3 regions of the Kitasatospora sp. NPDC088160 genome follow, and region 3 is predicted to be linked to each of the others. Evidence: predicted binding sites of a transcription regulator. Region 3 holds the regulator's gene; each other region holds the start of a gene.
What was found. The regulator HrcA, encoded in region 3, represses chaperone genes, less so after heat shock. The targets are predictions, from matches to a motif close to TTNGCACTCNGNNNNNCNGAGTGCNAA.

Region 1 (5,736 bases), on a different contig from region 3:
GCACGACCCGCACACCGGTGCGGAGTGTCGCGCGCCCGTCGGCCACCCGAATGCCACGCCCGCGCCCGCCGAACCCCTTGCCCACTTTGCCCGTTTTTATAGCTTTCGTATGGTCATTGACTGTTGTGCCACTCTGTGGGTGACTTGTCCATGGAGTTGCCGTAAGTCATATTTCCAGGTGTCCACACCAGTGCATCGACGCCCGCCGTGCCGCCCAGCAGCAGCCCGCTGAGCGCCGGCCCACGGCCGACGAGCCTCTGAAGGGAATGAGCCATGGCAGATTTCTCCCGCCTCCCAGGTCCCAACGCGGACCTCTGGGACTGGCAGCTCTCCGCAGCCTGCCGTGGCGTGGACAGTTCGCTCTTCTTCCACCCCGAGGGCGAACGCGGGGCCGCGCGGAGTTCGCGCGAGGCCAGTGCCAAGGAGGTCTGCATGCGCTGCCCGGTGATCACCGAGTGCGCGGCGCACGCGCTGGCGGTCCGCGAGCCGTACGGCGTCTGGGGTGGGATGACCGAGGACGAGCGCGAGGAGATGCTGGGGCGTTCGCGGCACCGGCTGGTGGAGGTCCCGCTGACCCCGCCGGCGATCGCCCGGCGCTAGCCCCGCCTCCACGGCGCGCCGTGAAGAAACGTTTCCTCTCGGCGTCCCGGGCTGTTCAAGCCCAGTCCAGAACGCTCAGGCCCCAGAGGTCAGCGCCCGGCCGACCCCGCCAGCCGCTCCAGCATCAGCGCCACGGCCGGCACCTCGGCCAGATCCGGCAGGGTCAGCGCGACCACCTGCCGCACCGCCGGCGCCCCCGCGGCCGTCCGCACCGGCACCGTCGACACCCCGTCCGGGCGCACCGACTCCAGCGCCAGCCGGGGCAGCACCGCCACCCCCAGCCCGGCCGCCACCAGGCCGACCACTGCCGGATAGTCGTCGGTCGCGAAGTCGATCCGGGGCTCGAAGCCCGCCCCCGCGCACAGCTCCACCAGGTGCCCCCGGCACTGCGGGCAGCCCGCGATCCACTGCTCCCCCGCCAGCTCGGCCAGCTCCACCGGCCTGCCGCGCCCCGCCAGCCGGTGCGCGGCGGGCAGCAGGCCCACCAGCGGGTCGTCCAGCAGCGGGGTGACCACCAGATCGGACCAGTCGGAGCCGGCGCTCAGCTGCTGCGCCTCCAGGTTGGCCTCGGCCCGCGCCTCGCGCGGCGTCCCGTGCGCGGGCGCCGGCAGCGCGGCGCCGCCGTCGGACTGCGGGTAGCGGAAGGCCAGCGCGATCTCGCACTCGCCGCCGCGCAGCATCGCCAGCGACTCCGGCGGCTCCGCCTCGACCAGCGACACGCGCACCCCCGGATGGCTGTCCCGCAGCCGGGCGACCGCGGGCGGCACCAGGGTGGAGCTCGCGGTCGGGAAGGAGACCAGCCGCACCCGCCCGGCCCGCAGCCCGGCGATCGCGGCGATCTCCTCCTCGGCCGCGGAGAGCCCGGCCAGGATCCCGGTGGCGTGCTTGAGCAACACCCGCCCCGCCTCGCTGAGCTGCATGCCCCGGCCGGAGCGGACCACCAGCGGGGTGTCCACCGACTTCTCCAGGGCCTTCATCTGCTGGCTGATGGCGGGCTGCGTACAGCCCAGCTCGCGGGCGGCGGCGGAGAAGGAGCCGGTGCGGGCGACGGCACGCAGAACGCGCAGGTGACGGGCCTCGATCATGCCTCAGTTATAAGGCAATCTTTGCCAATGGCAAAATTCTGCTGATGATTGAAGCCTCAAACGCCAAACACGCCGGAGGCCCGGCCGCACCCCGAGGGGCGCGGACCGGGCCTCCGGTCGACCGTCAGGCGTCAGTGCGAGTGGCCGTGACCGTGGCCGTGGCCCGCCTCGGCCTCCTCTTCCTTCTTCTCCACCACGAGGGTCTCGGTGGTGAGCAGCAGGGAGGCGATCGAGGCCGCGTTCTCCAGGGCGGAGCGGGTGACCTTGACCGGGTCGATGACGCCGGCCTTCACCAGGTCGCCGTACTCGCCGGTGGCCGCGTTGTAGCCCTGGCCGATCTCCAGCTCGGCGACCTTGGAGGTGATGACGTAGCCCTCCAGGCCGGCGTTCTGGGCGATCCAGCGCAGCGGCTCGTGCAGCGCCTTGCGGACCACCGCGACACCGGTCGCCTCGTCACCCGACAGGCCCAGGCCGCCGTCCAGCACCTTGGCGGCGTGCACCAGGGAGGCGCCGCCACCGGCGACGATGCCCTCCTCGACCGCGGCACGGGTCGCCGAGATGGCGTCCTCCAGGCGGTGCTTGCGCTCCTTCAGCTCCACCTCGGTGGCGGCGCCGACCTTGATGACGCAGACGCCGCCGGCCAGCTTGGCCAGGCGCTCCTGCAGCTTCTCGCGGTCCCAGTCGGAGTCGGTGGCGGCGATCTCACCCTTGATCTGGGCGACGCGGCCGGCCACGGCCTCGGTGTCACCGGCACCGTCGACGACGGTGGTCTCGTCCTTGGTGATGGTCACGCGGCGGGCGGTGCCCAGCACGTCCACGCCGACCTGGTCGAGCTTGAGGCCGACCTCCTCGGAGATGACCGTGCCGCCGGTCAGGGTGGCCAGGTCGCCGAGGATCGCCTTGCGGCGGTCGCCGAAGCCCGGGGCCTTGACGGCGACCGCGTTGAAGGTGCCGCGGATCTTGTTCACCACGAGGGTGGACAGCGCCTCGCCGTCGACGTCCTCGGCGATGATCAGCAGCGGCCGGGAGGCACCGCCCTGGAGGATCTTCTCCAGCAGCGGCAGCAGCTCCTGGATGGAGGAGATCTTGCCCTGGTTGATCAGGATGTACGGGTCCTCCAGGACCGCCTCCTGCCGCTCCGCGTCGGTGACGAAGTACGGCGACAGGTAGCCCTTGTCGAACTGCATGCCCTCGGTGAAGTCCAGCTCCACGCCGAAGGTGTTCGACTCCTCGACGGTGATGACACCGTCCTTGCCGACCTTGTCGATCGCCTCGGCGATCAGCTCGCCGACCTGGGTGTCCTGGGCGGAGAGGGACGCAACGGCGGCGACGTCGTCCTTGCCCTCGATCTCGCGGGCCACCGAGAGCAGGTGCTCGGAGACGGCGGCGACGGCCTTGTCGATGCCCTTCTTCAGGGCGGCCGGGCCGGCACCGGCGGCGACGTTGCGCAGACCCTCGTTGACCAGGGCCTGGGCCAGCACGGTGGCGGTGGTGGTGCCGTCACCCGCGACGTCGTTGGTCTTGGTGGCGACCTCCTTGACGAGCTGCGCGCCAAGGTTCTCGTACGGGTCATCCAGCTCGACCTCACGGGCGATGGTGACACCGTCGTTGGTGATGGTCGGGGCGCCGAACTTCTTGTCGATGACGACGTTGCGGCCCTTGGGGCCGATGGTCACCTTGACGGTGTCGGCCAGCTTGTTGACACCGCGCTCCAGCGAGCGGCGGGCGTCCTCGTTGAACTGCAGGATCTTCGCCATGTTCCCTATTCCCTCGGGGCTTCGGCCGGCCCACCGGCCGCCGGACTACGTGAACCAACAACCACGCCCCGGGCCCCTGTCACTTGGGACACGGATCCGGGGCGGGTCGGAACGACTTACTTCTCGATGATGGCGAGAACGTCGCGGGCGGAAAGAACCAGGTACTCCTCGCCCTGGTACTTCACCTCGGTGCCGCCGTACTTCGAGTACAGGACGATGTCACCGACGGCGACGTCGAGCGGCAGACGCTGGCCGTCCTCGAAGCGGCCCGGGCCGACGGCCAGGACGACGCCCTCCTGGGGCTTCTCCTTGGCGGTGTCCGGGATAACCAGGCCGGAGGCCGTGGTGGTCTCGGCGTCGAGCGGCTGGACCACGATGCGGTCCTCAAGCGGCTTGATGGCAACCTTGCTGCTGGTGGTCACGTCCGAGCTCCCCTTCGGAGATTACGGGGTTTCTAACGGGTAGGAGCGAACCTGTGGGCCTGCCGTCGCGGGGGTCAGGCACACGTCTTCGCGTTAGCACTCCCCCAGTGGGGAGTGCCAAGGACGACCATAGGCCGGTGTTAGCACTCAGTCAACCAGAGTGCCAACGGCGCGCCCGGGCATCCCGAACCGCGGGCGCGGAGCCGTACTCCTGTGCGACCACCCCGCCCCGGGCGGACTCCCGCCGCGAGCCGCGACCCCGCCCACCGCGTCGGCCGTCGGAGCCGGTGGGGCCGCCAACCCGCCAGAATGGCCCCGTGGACACCGAGAACCTCCAGCCCCTACTGGCCCCCGAGGGCCAGGCCCTGCTCGCCGAACTGCGCGAGTTCACGCCCGAGGAGGAGCTGGCGCTGGCCACCAGGCTGCGGCGGGAGCACCCGGCCGAGCTGGTGTCGGCGGCCTTCGGGCAGGCCCGGCTGCGGCAGCGGGCGCGGGCGAAGTTCGGGGCGGACGCCGACCTGATGTACTTCACGCCCAACGGCGTCGAGCAGTCCACCCGGCGCAGCGTGGCCGAGTGGCGGGCGCGCCGCTTCGCCGAGCTGGGCGTCCGCCGGCTGGCCGACCTGTGCTGCGGCATCGGCGGGGACGTGCTGGCGCTGGCCAGGGCCGGGATCGAGGTGCTGGCCGTCGACAAGGACCCGGCGGCCTGTGCCGCCACCGCCGCCAACGCGGCCGCGCTGGGCCTGGCCGACCTGGTCCGGGTGCGCTGCGCGGACGTCGCCGAGGTGGACGTCACCGGCTACGACGCGGTGTTCACCGACCCGGCGCGGCGGACGGCGCGCGGCCGGGTGTTCGATCCGGAGGCGTACGCCCCGCCGCTCTCCTGGGCGATCGAGGCCGGCCGCCGGACCCCGATCGGCGCGCTGAAGGTGGCCCCGGGCATCCCGCACGAGGCCGTCCCGGCCGACGCCGAGGCGGAGTGGGTCTCCGACCACGGCGACGTGAAGGAGGCGGTGCTCTGGTTCGGCACCGGGGCCGCCCGCCCGCACCGCGCCACCCTGCTGCCGCAGGCCGCCAGCCTCACCGGCGGCGACCTGCCCGACCCGCCGGCCGGCCCGGTCGGGCGCTACCTGTACGAGCCGGACGGCGCGGTGATCCGGGCCCACCTGGTGGCCGAGGTGGCCGAGCAGGTGGGCGGTCGGCTGATCGACCCGAAGATCGCCTACCTGACCTCGGACCAGCTGGTGGCCACCCCGTACGCGCACGCCTTCGAGCTCACCGACGTGCTGCCGTTCCACATCAAGCGGCTGAAGGCGCTGCTGCGCGAGCGCGGGGTCGGCACGGTGGTGATCAAGAAGCGCGGGATGGCGATCACCCCGGAGGAGCTGCGCCGCCAGCTCAAGCCCTCCGGGCCGAACGCCGTCACGGTGATCCTCAGCCGCACCGACAACGGGCCGCTGATGATGCTCGGCCGACCCGCCTGAGGCGGCTGCGCGGCGGGCGCCCGGACTACGAGGCGGGCGCCTGGATGTAGTCCTCCAGCCGGGCCACCGAGAAGCCCTGCTCCTGGATCCGGGCCAGCAGGTCGCCGAACATCTGGGTCATCGTGGCGCCCTTGAGCTCCTTCGGGCCGCGGAAGTGCGCCAGGATGATGTCGCCGGACTTCAGCTTCTTGTCCGCCGCCTGGTACTGCATGTCGTGGATCTGCATCGACTCGCGCCAGAGCACCATCGCGCGCGGGCCGCACTGCTGGACCGAGTTGTTCAGCGTGGGGGTGTTGGCACCGTCCCCGAACGGCGGGCGGAACAGCAGCGGGGCGGTGCCGTACTGCTGGGTGAGCGCGGACTGCGCGTCGCAGATCTCGGACTTCTG
Region 2 (5,736 bases), on a different contig from region 3:
GCGGGGCGGTAGTTGTCGCCGGCCACCGTGCCGGTCTTCACGATCGTGCCGTTGCGGGTGTACGGGTAGTCGGGGTACAGCTCGGCGATCTTGTCCGGACCGAAGTCCTGGGCCAGCAGCGAGCGGTCGATCTCCTCCTGGAGGTTCCCGGAGAGGTTCCAGGCCATCGCCTTGAGCCAGGCCACCGAGTCGACCGGGCTCCACTGCTCGGGCTGGTAGTCGCCGTTGACGGCGCCGAGCAGGGCGTACTCCAGAGAGGCCTTCTCGCCGCCGGGGTGCTCGGCGAGCCAGGCGTTCACGCCGTCCGCGTAGGCCTGGAGGTTCTTCTTGGTGTCGGCCGACAGCTTGGTGTCGAACTCCTTCTGCGCCACCTGCCGCCAGCCCATGGTCCGGATGAAGGCGTCGGTGTCGACCTGGCCGTCGCCGAACATCTCGGACAGCCGGCCGGCGGTGATGTGCCGCCGGACGTCCATCTCCCAGAAGCGGTCCTGCGCCTGGACGTAGCCCTGGGCGCGGAAGAGGTCCTCGTTGGTGTCGGCGTAGAGCTGCGGGATGCCGTTGGCGTCCCGCTTGACGTCGACCGGCGCGCTCATGCCCGCCACCTTGACGGTGCCGTCGACCTCCGGGAAGGACGCGCGGACCGCGGTGACCCCGCGGTAGCCGCCGTAGCCGACGCCGGCCACCAGCAGCACGACCAGCACGATCACGATCAGACGGGCGCGCCGGAACTTCTTCGAGCGGGGCATCTGGGTCCTTGCGGTCCTGACTTCGGGGCGGGCGGGCGTGTCCAGGGCCGGGGGCCGTGACAGGGCACCACATTAGGCCGAGTCGGCCGAGCGGCGTGCACGGGGGACGCTCACCGTGGGATCGGAGGAGGTCAACGAGGAGGCCCGGAAGCGGCGGTTGGGGGCCCGAGGAGGAAAAGAAACTAAAGATATGGCAAAATGTTAGACTGAGTAACGATCCGCAACAGGAGCATTGACGCCTTCTTAACGGGTCGCGCCCTCCAGCACCACCAGACACCCCGCCCGCCCCTGCCTGCACGAGGTGCCACTGCGTGAACATCGACCACCTGAACCAGCTCCTCCTCGAGTTCTCCGTGATCCTGCTGGTCGCGGTGGTCGCCGTGCGGATATCCACCCGCTCAGGGCTACCGAGCCTGCTGATCTACCTCGGGATCGGCGTCGCCCTGGGCCAGAACGGCATCGGCGTCTCCTTCAACAACGCCGAGCTGACCCAGGTGCTCGGCTACGCGGCGCTCGTGGTGATCCTCGCCGAGGGCGGCCTCAAGACCAGCTGGCGCGAGGTCAGACCCGTGATGCCGGCCGCCACCGTGCTCGCCACCGTCGGCGTCGGGGTCAGCGTGTTCGTCACCGCGGCCGGCGCGCACTGGCTGGTCGGCCTGGACTGGCGGACCTCGATGCTGCTCGGCGCGATCGTCTCCTCCACCGACGCCGCCGCCGTCTTCTCCGTCCTGCGCATGGTCCCGCTGCCGCACCGGCTCACCGGCCTGCTGGAGGCCGAGTCCGGCTTCAACGACGCGCCCGTGGTCATCCTGGTCGTCGCCTTCGCCACCACCGGCGAGCTGGACTCCTGGTACGTCCTGGTCGGCACGATCATCGCCGAGCTGGCGATCGGCGCGGCGGTCGGCTTCGCGGTCGGCAAGCTCGGCGCGTACGGGATCAAGCACGTCGCGCTGCCCTCCTCCGGCCTGTACCCGATCGCGGTGATGGCGCTGACCGTGCTCGCCTACGCGGGCGGCGCGCTGCTGCACGGCTCCGGCTTCCTCGCCGTCTACATCTGCGCGGTGATCCTCGGCAACGCCAAGCTGCCGCACGGCCCGGCCGTCCGGGGCTTCGCCGACGGCCTGGCCTGGATCGGGCAGATCGGCATGTTCGTGCTGCTCGGCCTGCTCTGCACGCCCGAGACCATGGGCTCCGCGGTGGTCCCCGCGCTGGTGATCGGCGGCGTGCTGGTCTTCCTGGCCCGGCCGCTGTCCGTGGTGCTGACGCTGACACCGTTCAAGGTTCCGGGCCGGGAGCAGGCGCTGCTCAGCTGGGCCGGGCTGCGCGGGGCGGTGCCCATCGTGCTGGCGACCATCCCGCTGGTGTCGGGCGCGCCGAAGGCCCAGGACGTCTTCAACATCGTCTTCATCCTGGTCGTCGTCTTCACCCTGCTCCAGGGCCCGACCCTGCCCTGGGTGGCCAAGCAGCTGCGGATCGGCGAGGGCTCGATGGGCCAGGACCTGGACATCGAGTCCGCCCCGCTGGAGAAGCTGCACGGGCACCTGCTGTCGGTCGCGCTCTCCCCCGGCTCCCGGATGTCCGGCGTGGAGGTCAGCGAGCTGCGGCTGCCCAAGGGGGCCGCCGTCACCCTGGTGGTGCGGGAGGGCAGCTCCTTCGTGCCGGACAAGGCGACGGTGCTGCGCGGCGGGGACGAGCTGCTGGTGGTCACCACCGACGAGGTCGGCGAGGCGGCCGAACGGCGGCTGCGGGCCGTGGACAAGGGCGGCAAGCTCGCGGGGTGGCTGAACGGGCGGTGAGACCCGCCGTCGGGCGCTGAGCCGGGAAGGTGGGCGGCGGGTGGCGACCGCAAGGCCGGAAGACCGGAAGGCCTCACCAGCTGTTCACCTTCGATGGGCAGGACAATTTTGGACGGGCCTTGTAGTCTGGGGATTCGCGCGACATCTACGCGCGTATATGTATGATGGTCAGATCACACCCAGCATCTGCCTGAAGCAGAGTTGGCGCGACCGTTCGGCGGCCGCGGTCCGGACCTCGGCCACCACGCCGGGCCGGCCCGGTATCTACCCCGGTCGACGCGCGAGAGGACGACTCTCGGCGCCGTCGGGGCCACCCCATGCCCTGCCGCGCTACCAGGCAGCAGGAAGGACCGACCGTGACGGCCCGCCGAACGGTCGACGACCCCGCGGACACCGCGACCCCGCGTGACACCGCCAACGCCACCCCTGCCGACGGCACCGCCGATGCCGCCGGCGCCCCCGCCCCCGTGCGGGTCGGGTACGGCGCGCTGCTGCGCACGCCCGGCGCCTGGACGTTCCTGGCACCGGCGTTCCTCGCGCGGCTGCCGTACGCGATGCTCAGCATGGGCATCCTGCTGCTCGTCAAGGACACCCACGGCTCGTACGGCACCGCGAGCACCGTCGCGGCCGTCGCCGCCGTCGCCCAGGCCCTGATCGGCCCGCAGACCGGCCGGCTCGCCGACCGGTACGGCCAGACCGCCGTCCTCGTCCCGACCGTCGTGGTGCACGCGGCCTCGGTCGGCGCGCTGATCGCGCTGGCGCTCGGCCACGCACCGGCCTGGAGCCTGTTCCTGGCCGCCGTCCCGGCCGGCGCGAGCGTTCCGCAGATCGGCGCCATGGTCCGGTCCCGCTGGATCGCCGAGTTCACCGCGGACGGCGCGTCCGCCTCGTCCGCGGCCAAGGTGGGCACCGCGTTCGCCTTCGAGTCCGTGACGGACGAGTTCACCTTCGTGATCGGCCCGATCCTGGCCACCGCCGTCGCCACCACGGTCAGCCCCTCGGCCGGGCTGATCGCCGAGGCCACGCTGACCCTCGTCGGCGGCCTGGCCTTCGCCGCCCAGCGGCGCACCGCGCCCGCCCGGGCGGTGCCCCAGCCCGGCGTGCGGCGCGCCTCCGCGCTCGCCTCCCCCGGCGTCCGGCTGCTGGCCGGGGCCTTCCTCGGGGTGGGCGCCGTGTTCGGCGGCATGCAGGTCTCGGTGAACGCCTTCGCCGACTCGGTCGGGCAGCACGCCGCCGCCGGCACCGTGTACGGGATCTTCGCCGGCGGCTCGATGGTGGCCGGCGTGCTGTACGGCGTGATCGCCTGGCGGCGGGCCGTGCAGCAGCGGATGATCATGAGCTACGCCCTGCTCGTGCTGGGCTGCTCGACGCTGTGGGCGATGCCCAACCTGATCGCGCTCGCCGTCGCCGGACTGGTCTGCGGCCTGGCCATCGCGCCGACCCTGATCAGCGGCTACACCCTGGTCGAGACGCTCGTCGCGGACGGCGCCAAGACCGAGGCGTTCACCTGGCTGACCGGCGCCATCGGCCTCGGCCTGGCGGTCGGCCAGATGATCGCCGGGCAGCTGATCGACGGCCACGGGCCGTCCAGCGGGTTCCTGGTGCCGGTGGCCGGCGCCGGCCTGGGCCTGATCGCGCTGGTGTCGCTGCGGCACCTGCTGACCGCGCCGGGCCAGGTGGTCGCGGCCGCACCGGAGCGCGGCGCCGCGCCGCAGTTGGTGGGCGCGGCCAAGGGCTGAGCGGGCACGCGGTGGCGCACCGCGCGAAGCCGTGGGCGGCGCGCGGTGGGGGCGGCGCGGAGCCGCGGTGGAAGAGCGTGCGCGGCTCGGCCACGGCTCATCTCACATCGGAGTCGCTGGACTGATCCAGCGGAATGCCGCATCATTGACCATCGTTAGCACTCATCAGGCGAGAGTGCCAGGAGGAAGACAAGTGCCCACGTACCAGTACCAGTGCACCGAGTGCGGCAACGGCCTGGAGGCGGTGCAGAAGTTCACCGACGAGGCGCTGACCACGTGCCCCGACTGCCAGGGACGGCTCCGCAAGGTCTTCTCGGCCGTGGGCGTCGTGTTCAAGGGCTCGGGCTTCTACCGCACCGACAGCCGTTCGTCCTCCAGCAGCACGGTGGGCGCAGGCTCCTCCGGTAGCTCCTCGGCGTCGTCGTCCGGCTCGACCCCGGCGTCGTCCTCGACGTCATCGACGTCCTCGTCCTCCGGTTCTTCGAGCTCTTCCAGCTCCTCCAGCCCGGCTCCGGCCGCGAGCTGACCTCGGCGCCGGACGCCCAGCGCATCGACAAGGCCCGCCACCCCGCGTTCTTCGCGGGGCGGCGGGCCTTCGTCGTCCCGGTTCGCCGTCACCACTCGTCGCCCCGGTTCGTCATCCCGGGCGGGCCGGATGCACTCGTGCGGGTGTACGAATTCGTCCACAGGGCCCGAGTTGTCCACAGGCTGCGGATAAGGGCTTTCCGGGGCGGCACGCGGCGCACATCGTAGGGGTCGCCGGAGAACGACCGGTCCGCACAGGAGCGGCCCCCACGACCTCGGTGGTGACCATGACGACCATGAGCCTCTCCGTACCGCTGCCCGCACCCGCCGTACCGCCCCGGCGGGAGGTACCGCGCTTCCCGCCGATCCGGCGCGGGGCCGGCGGGTGGCACCGCTGGCGGCACGCCGTACGGCACCGGGCCGGGGTGCCCGCGCTGGTGCTGCTCGCGGTGGCCGCGGCGCTCGCGGTCGGGCCCGCGCGGGCCGGGCTGCCGGCGCCGCCGGGCGGCCCGGTGGGCCGGACGGGTTGTCAATCCGGCCCAACGGAAGATCACCCGTAACCGGGCAACGACTTCGTCGTTCACGGCGGCATGAAAGGCTTCAAGCAATTCCTGCTGCGTGGAAACGTCGTCGAATTCGCCGTCGCCGTCGTCATCGGCGCGGCCTTCACCAACATCGTCAACGCCTTCGTCAAGGGCGTCATCAATCCGATCGTCGGCGTCTTCGGAACGAAGGACCTGGCGTCCTACAGTTCCTGCCTCAAGGGCCCCTGCGAGCTGAACGCCACCGGCGAGGTCACGTCCGGGATCCTCATCCTGTGGGGATCGGTGCTCAGCGCCCTGCTGCAGTTCCTGATCACGGCGGCCGTCGTCTACTTCGTCCTGATCGTGCCCATGAACAGGCTGGCCGCCAGGCGGAAGAGCACCGCCG
Region 3 (5,736 bases):
GCGGGACGGCGGGCCAGCCGGCGATGCCGACGGAGGCGGGCTTCACGGCCTGCCAGATGTCGATGTAGGGGTGGCCGACGACCAGGACGGCGTCGCCGGTGACCTGGGCGGCGATGCGCTGCTCCTTGGTGCCGGGGAGCAGGTGGTCGACCAGGACGCCGAGGCGCCGGCCCGGGCCGGGGGCGAAGTCGGCGACGATCGCGGGCAGGTCGTCCACGCCCTCCAGGTACTCGACGACCACGCCCTCGATCCGCAGGTCGTCGCCCCAGACCCGCTCGACCAGTTCGGCGTCGTGCCGGCCCTCGACGTAGATCCGCGACTCGCGGGCGACCCGGGCCCGGGCGCCGGGGACGGCGACCGAGCCGGAGGCGGTGCGGCCCGGCGTACGGGAGGGGGCGGGGCCGGCCGGGCGCACCAGGGTGACCGTCCGGCCCTCCAGCAGGAAGCCGCGCGGCACCAGCGGGAACACCCGGAGCTTGCCGAAGCGGTCCTCCAGGGTGACGGTGAAGCCCTCGGCGGTCTTCTCGCAGCGCACCACCGCGCCGCAGAAGCCGGTGGCGGCCTCCTCCACCACCAGGTCCCGTTCGGCGGTCACCTCCGGGGCGGGTTGCTGCTTCTTCCACGGCGGGGTCAGGTCGGGTCCGTACTGGCGGCTGCGCATGAAAGCGACTATACGGACGGACCGTCAGAGGCCCGGCGCGCCCCAGACCGGGAACCAGCGGCTGAGGTCCTTCTCCAGCCGCAGGTCGTTCCCGAGCATCGCGTTGACCTGGAGCTCCAGCGGGCTGTTGCGCCGCTCCCCGCCGCCGGGCATCGGGGCGAAGGGGTAGAAGGTGCCGCGCTTGTAGAGGTAGACCAGGGCCAGCGACTGCCCGTCCGGGTTGCGGAAGCCGACCAGCGAGCAGAGCAGCTGCGGTCCGAAGCCGTTCGCCTCCAGCTCGCTGTTGACCGCGTGCAGGTCGTTGACCAGGTCCGGCAGTTCCTCGGGGGTGTGCCGGGCGAGCAGCCAGGAGTAGCCGTAGCCGTCCTTGGAGGCCTCCACCGGGACGCCGCCGCGCTCGGTGTCGGCGTCGAGCAGCGCCCGCACCTGCTGTTCGACCTGGCCGAAGGCCGCGCCCTCGACGGCGGCGAAGCAGACCGAACCGAGCCCGGTGGGGGTGAACCCGGCCCCGGCCTCCAGGGTGAGGGCGGCGGACGGGACGCCGAACAGCTGGTCGAGGTCGGGCTTGACGGGCTTGGTGCGCCCGAACAGGGTGTCCAGGATTCCCACGGCGGTCCTTTCGGAGGAGGGAGTCGGGAGGGCGGCAGGGCCTCAGCGGCCGAGCTGCTCGGAGATCTTCGCCAGCTGCTCCAGGCGCTTCTCCAGCGTCGGGTGGGTGGAGAACAGCTGCGAGGCGGTCTCCCGGGCGCTCAGCGCGGGGGCGAAGTAGAAGGCGTTGTAGGGCTGCGCCTGGCGCAGGTCCTTGCTGGGGATGGCGGCGATCTGGCCGGTGACCTTGGTGAGCGCGGAGGCGAGGGCGCTGGGCCGGCCGGTGAGCTGGGCGGCGGCGCGGTCGGCGGCGAGTTCCCGGTAGCGGGACAGGAGCCGGGTGAGCAGGAAGCTGATGGCGTAGACGACCATCGACACCAGCGGGATGATCAGGGCGACGATGGCCGCGTTCTGGTCGTTGTTGTTGCGGTTGCCGCCCATGAACCCGCCGTACATGGCGATCCGGGTCATGGCCCCGGCGAGGACGCCGAGGAAGCCGGCGATGGTCATCACCGCGACGTCCCGGTGGGCGACGTGGGACAGCTCGTGGGCGAGGACGCCCTCCAGTTCCTCGGGCTCCAGCCGTCGCAGCAGGCCGGTGGTGACGCACACCACGGCGTTCTGCGGGTTGCGGCCGGTGGCGAAGGCGTTCGGCATGTCGTTGTCGGCGACCGCCACCCGGGGTTTGGGCATGTCGGCCAGCGCGCAGAGCCGGTCGATGGTGCCGTGCAGTTGCGGGTACTGCTCAGGGGTCACCTGGTGGGCGCCCATCGCCCGTTCGGTGATCTTGTCGCTGAACCAGAACTGGGCCACGAACAGCCCGCCGGAGATCAGGACGATCAGTGGCCAGGCGCCGCGCAGCAGCACGATCAGCAGACCGGTGAAACCGACGTACAGCAGCCCGATCACGAACATCGTCACGACCATGCGGCCGGTCAGACCGCGGTCGGGCGCGAAACGGGTGTGCTGGCCCGAGCTCGACATTGCTTGCTCCTCCATTCGCCGTCGTCTTCGATGCTGCCACCCGGACGGCCCCGCGGCACCACCCCCGCGCCGGGAACTGCGGGCAGGATCACTCCGGCCGGGCCGTTCCTGCCGTTGGGCCCGGGCCTTACACTGGCAGGTACGGTTTTGGCACTCGCAGGTTCAGAGTGCCAAAGCGGGTGCCGGAGCCGGGATCCTCCCGGAGCGGGCAGCAGCATGCGTGACACGAACGGACAACGTGCGAAGACGGAGGTGTGTGCCCCATGGCCGGTGAGGTTCGCCAGCTGGACGACCGCAAGCTCGCCGTGCTCCGCGCGATCGTCCAGGACTACGTGGGCACCGAGGAGCCGGTCGGCTCCAAGGCCCTGGTGGAGCGGCACAACCTCGGAGTCTCCCCGGCGACCGTCCGCAACGACATGGCGGCGCTGGAGGAGGAGGGCTACATCCACCAGCCGCACACCAGCGCCGGGCGCATCCCCACCGACAAGGGGTACCGCCTGTTCGTCGACAAGCTCGCCGAGGTCAAGCCGATGAGCGCCCCCGAGCGCCGGGCGATCCGGCACTTCCTGGACGGCGCCGTCGACCTGGACGACGTGGTCATGCGGACGGTGCGGCTGCTCGCCCAGCTCACCCGGCAGGTCGCGGTGGTGCAGTACCCCTCGCTGTCGCGGTCCACCGTCCGGCACATCGAGCTGGTGGCGCTGGCCCCGACCAAGGTGATGCTGGTCCTGATCACCAACACCGGCCGGGTCGAGCAGCGGATGGTCGACTGCCCGGGCCCGGTCGGCGAGACGGTCCTGGCGGACCTGCGGGCCCGGATCAACGCGCGGGCCGTCGGCCAGCGGCTGCCGGACGTGCCGGGGTTCCTGGAGGAGCTCCCGGCGGGTTTCGAGCCGCCGGACCGCCCGACCGTCAGCACGGTCCTGGCGACGCTGTTCGAAGCGCTCGCCGAGCAGAACGAGGAGCGGATCATGCTGGCCGGCACGGCCAACCTGACCCGCTTCGGGCACGACTTCCCCCTGACCATCCAGCCGGTGCTGGAAGCCCTGGAGGAGCAGGTCGTCCTGCTCCGCCTCCTGGGTGAGACGGCGGACGCCGCGATGACGGTCCGGATCGGGCGGGAGATCGCCTACGAGGGGCTGAATTCCACCTCGGTGGTGTCGGTCGGCTACGGTTCGGGCGACGAGAGCGTGGCCAAACTGGGTGTGATCGGTCCGACCCGGATGGACTATCCGGGCACAATGGGGGCGGTGCGTGCGGTGGCGCGGTACGTGGGCCAGATCCTGGCCGAGTCGTAGCACAGGCCGCCGTCGGAACCTCTGACGGCGGTGTCCAGTCGCAGCACTACTACAGGCGGAACAAGCGGAGCATTTGGTGGCCACGGACTACTACGCGGTACTCGGCGTCCGACGGGATGCGGGGCAGGACGAGATCAAGAAGGCCTTCCGGCGCCTGGCACGCGAACTGCACCCGGACGTCAACCCGGACCCGAAGACGCAGGAGCGGTTCAAGGAGATCAACGCCGCTTACGAGGTGCTCTCCGACCCGCAGAAGCGCCAGGTCTACGACCTCGGAGGTGACCCGCTCTCGCCGGGCGGCGGGGGCGCGGGCGGCTTCGGCGCGGGGGCGGCCGGCTTCGGCTTCTCCGACATCATGGACGCCTTCTTCGGCGCCGCGGCCGGCCAGCGCGGCCCGCGCTCGCGCACCCGCCGCGGCCAGGACGCCATGATCCGGCTGGAGATCACCCTGGAGGAGGCCGCCTTCGGCACCACCAAGGAACTCCAGGTCGACACCGCCGTCACCTGCACCACGTGCAGCGGCGAGGGCGCGGCCCCCGGCACCTCCGCGCAGACCTGCGACATGTGTCGCGGCAGGGGCGAGGTCTCCCAGGTCACCCGGTCGTTCCTGGGCCAGGTCATGACCTCCCGTCCCTGCCCGCAGTGCCAGGGCTTCGGCACCGTCGTGCCGACCCCGTGCCCGGAGTGCGCCGGCGACGGCAGGGTCCGCGCCCGGCGCACCCTGACCGTCAAGATCCCGGCCGGTGTCGACAACGGCACCCGGATCCAGCTGGCCGGCGAGGGCGAGGTCGGCCCCGGCGGCGGCCCGGCCGGCGACCTGTACGTCGAGATCGCCGAGACCACCCACACCGTCTTCCAGCGGCGCGGGGACGACCTGCACTGCACCGTCACCATCCCGATGACGGCCGCGTCCCTCGGCACCCAGGTGCCGCTGCAGACCCTGGACGGGCTGGAGGAGGTCGACATCCGGCCCGGCACCCAGTCCGGCCAGTCGATCCCGCTGCACGGCCGCGGCATCACGCACCTGCGCGGCGGCGGCCGGGGCGACCTGATAGTGCATGTCGAGGTGCAGACGCCCACCAAGCTCGACCCCGAGCAGGAGGAGCTGCTGCGCCGGCTCGCGGTGCTGCGCGGCGAGGAGCGGCCGTCCGGCCAGTTCGCGCCGGGCCAGCAGGGCCTGTTCTCGCGCCTCAAGGACGCGTTCAACGGCCGCTAGGCCCTAGGCCGGGGCCGCTACTGGGCCCTGGCCGTTCGCGCGGGGGTGCCGGGTTCTGCCCGGCGCCCCTTTCGCGTTCCCGATCCGCCCCACCCCCCGGAGGTTCCCCGCATGACCGCCCCCGTCTTCGTCGTCGAGACCGAGCGGATCGCCGCCGCCGCGCCCGGCTCCGTGGTGCGCCTCGACGGGCCGGAGGGGCGGCACGCGGCCGCGGTGAGGCGGCTGGCGGCGGGCGAGGCGGTGACCCTCGCCGACGGGCTGGGCCTCGGGGTGGACGGGACGGTCGCCGCGGTGCTCGGCAAGGACGCGATCGACGTCACGGTGGCCGCCGTCCGCCGGGAGCCCGAGCCGGCGCCGCGGATCGTCGTCGTCCAGGCGCTGCCCAAGGGCGACCGCGGCGAGCTCGCGGTGGAGACCATGACCGAGGTCGGCGTGGACGTGATCGTCCCGTGGGCCGCCTCGCGCTGCATCACGCAGTGGAAGGGCGACCGGGGCGCCAAGGCACTCGCCAAGTGGCGGGCCACCGCCCGGGAGGCCGGCAAGCAGTCCCGCCGGCTGCGCTTCCCCGAGGTGCGCGAGCCGGCGACCACCCGGCAGCTGGCGCCGCTGCTGGCCGGGGCCGCGTTCGCCGCCGTGCTGCACGAGGAGGGCGCCGAGCCGCTGGCGCTGGCCGCGCTGCCCGCGGCCGGGGACGTGGTGCTGGTGGTCGGCCCGGAGGGCGGGGTCTCCCCGGAGGAGCTGGCCGCGTTCGCCGAGGCGGGCGCCGGGCCGTACCGGCTGGGCCCCTCGGTGCTGCGCACCTCCACCGCCGGGGTGGCCGCCGGCGCCCTGCTGCTGGGGCGCACCGGCCGCTGGTCGTAGCCGGCGCCCGTGCGGTCGGAGTCTGCCCGAACCGGCCCGCGCCGCGCGCGCGCGTGCCTACGCTGACCGCGTGACGGAACCCCTGAGCACCTCTGCGGGCGCCTACCTGCGCCACCCCCATCTGCACG

Region 1: the regulator HrcA is predicted to act here: its motif matches at 4,005-4,031, upstream of groES (co-chaperone GroES).
Region 2: the regulator HrcA is predicted to act here: its motif matches at 4,437-4,463, upstream of ACIOGZ_RS32965 (FmdB family zinc ribbon protein).

Annotation. Positions count from the first base shown of each region.
Region 1 covers NZ_JBIUSS010000008.1:155,536-161,271, forward strand. Annotated here, with positions in the region: gene ACIOGZ_RS14370 (WhiB family transcriptional regulator) at 274-600, shown strand; gene ACIOGZ_RS14375 (LysR family transcriptional regulator) at 690-1,685, opposite strand; gene groL (chaperonin GroEL) at 1,817-3,442, opposite strand; gene groES (co-chaperone GroES) at 3,559-3,864, opposite strand; gene ACIOGZ_RS14390 (SAM-dependent methyltransferase) at 4,182-5,348, shown strand; gene ACIOGZ_RS14395 (polysaccharide deacetylase family protein) at 5,374-5,736, opposite strand, start outside.
Region 2 covers NZ_JBIUSS010000025.1:86,996-92,731, forward strand. Annotated here, with positions in the region: gene ACIOGZ_RS32950 (penicillin acylase family protein) at 1-746, opposite strand, end outside; gene ACIOGZ_RS32955 (potassium/proton antiporter) at 1,058-2,542, shown strand; gene ACIOGZ_RS32960 (MFS transporter) at 2,899-4,281, shown strand; gene ACIOGZ_RS32965 (FmdB family zinc ribbon protein) at 4,475-4,807, shown strand; gene ACIOGZ_RS32970 (hypothetical protein) at 5,103-5,366, shown strand; gene mscL (large conductance mechanosensitive channel protein MscL) at 5,397-5,736, shown strand, end outside.
Region 3 covers NZ_JBIUSS010000004.1:121,991-127,726, forward strand. Annotated here, with positions in the region: gene ACIOGZ_RS07345 (DUF3097 domain-containing protein) at 1-661, opposite strand, end outside; gene ACIOGZ_RS07350 (hypothetical protein) at 686-1,270, opposite strand; gene htpX (zinc metalloprotease HtpX) at 1,313-2,233, opposite strand; gene hrcA (heat-inducible transcriptional repressor HrcA) at 2,497-3,531, shown strand; gene dnaJ (molecular chaperone DnaJ) at 3,608-4,747, shown strand; gene ACIOGZ_RS07370 (16S rRNA (uracil(1498)-N(3))-methyltransferase) at 4,859-5,608, shown strand; gene ACIOGZ_RS07375 (PDZ domain-containing protein) at 5,679-5,736, shown strand, end outside.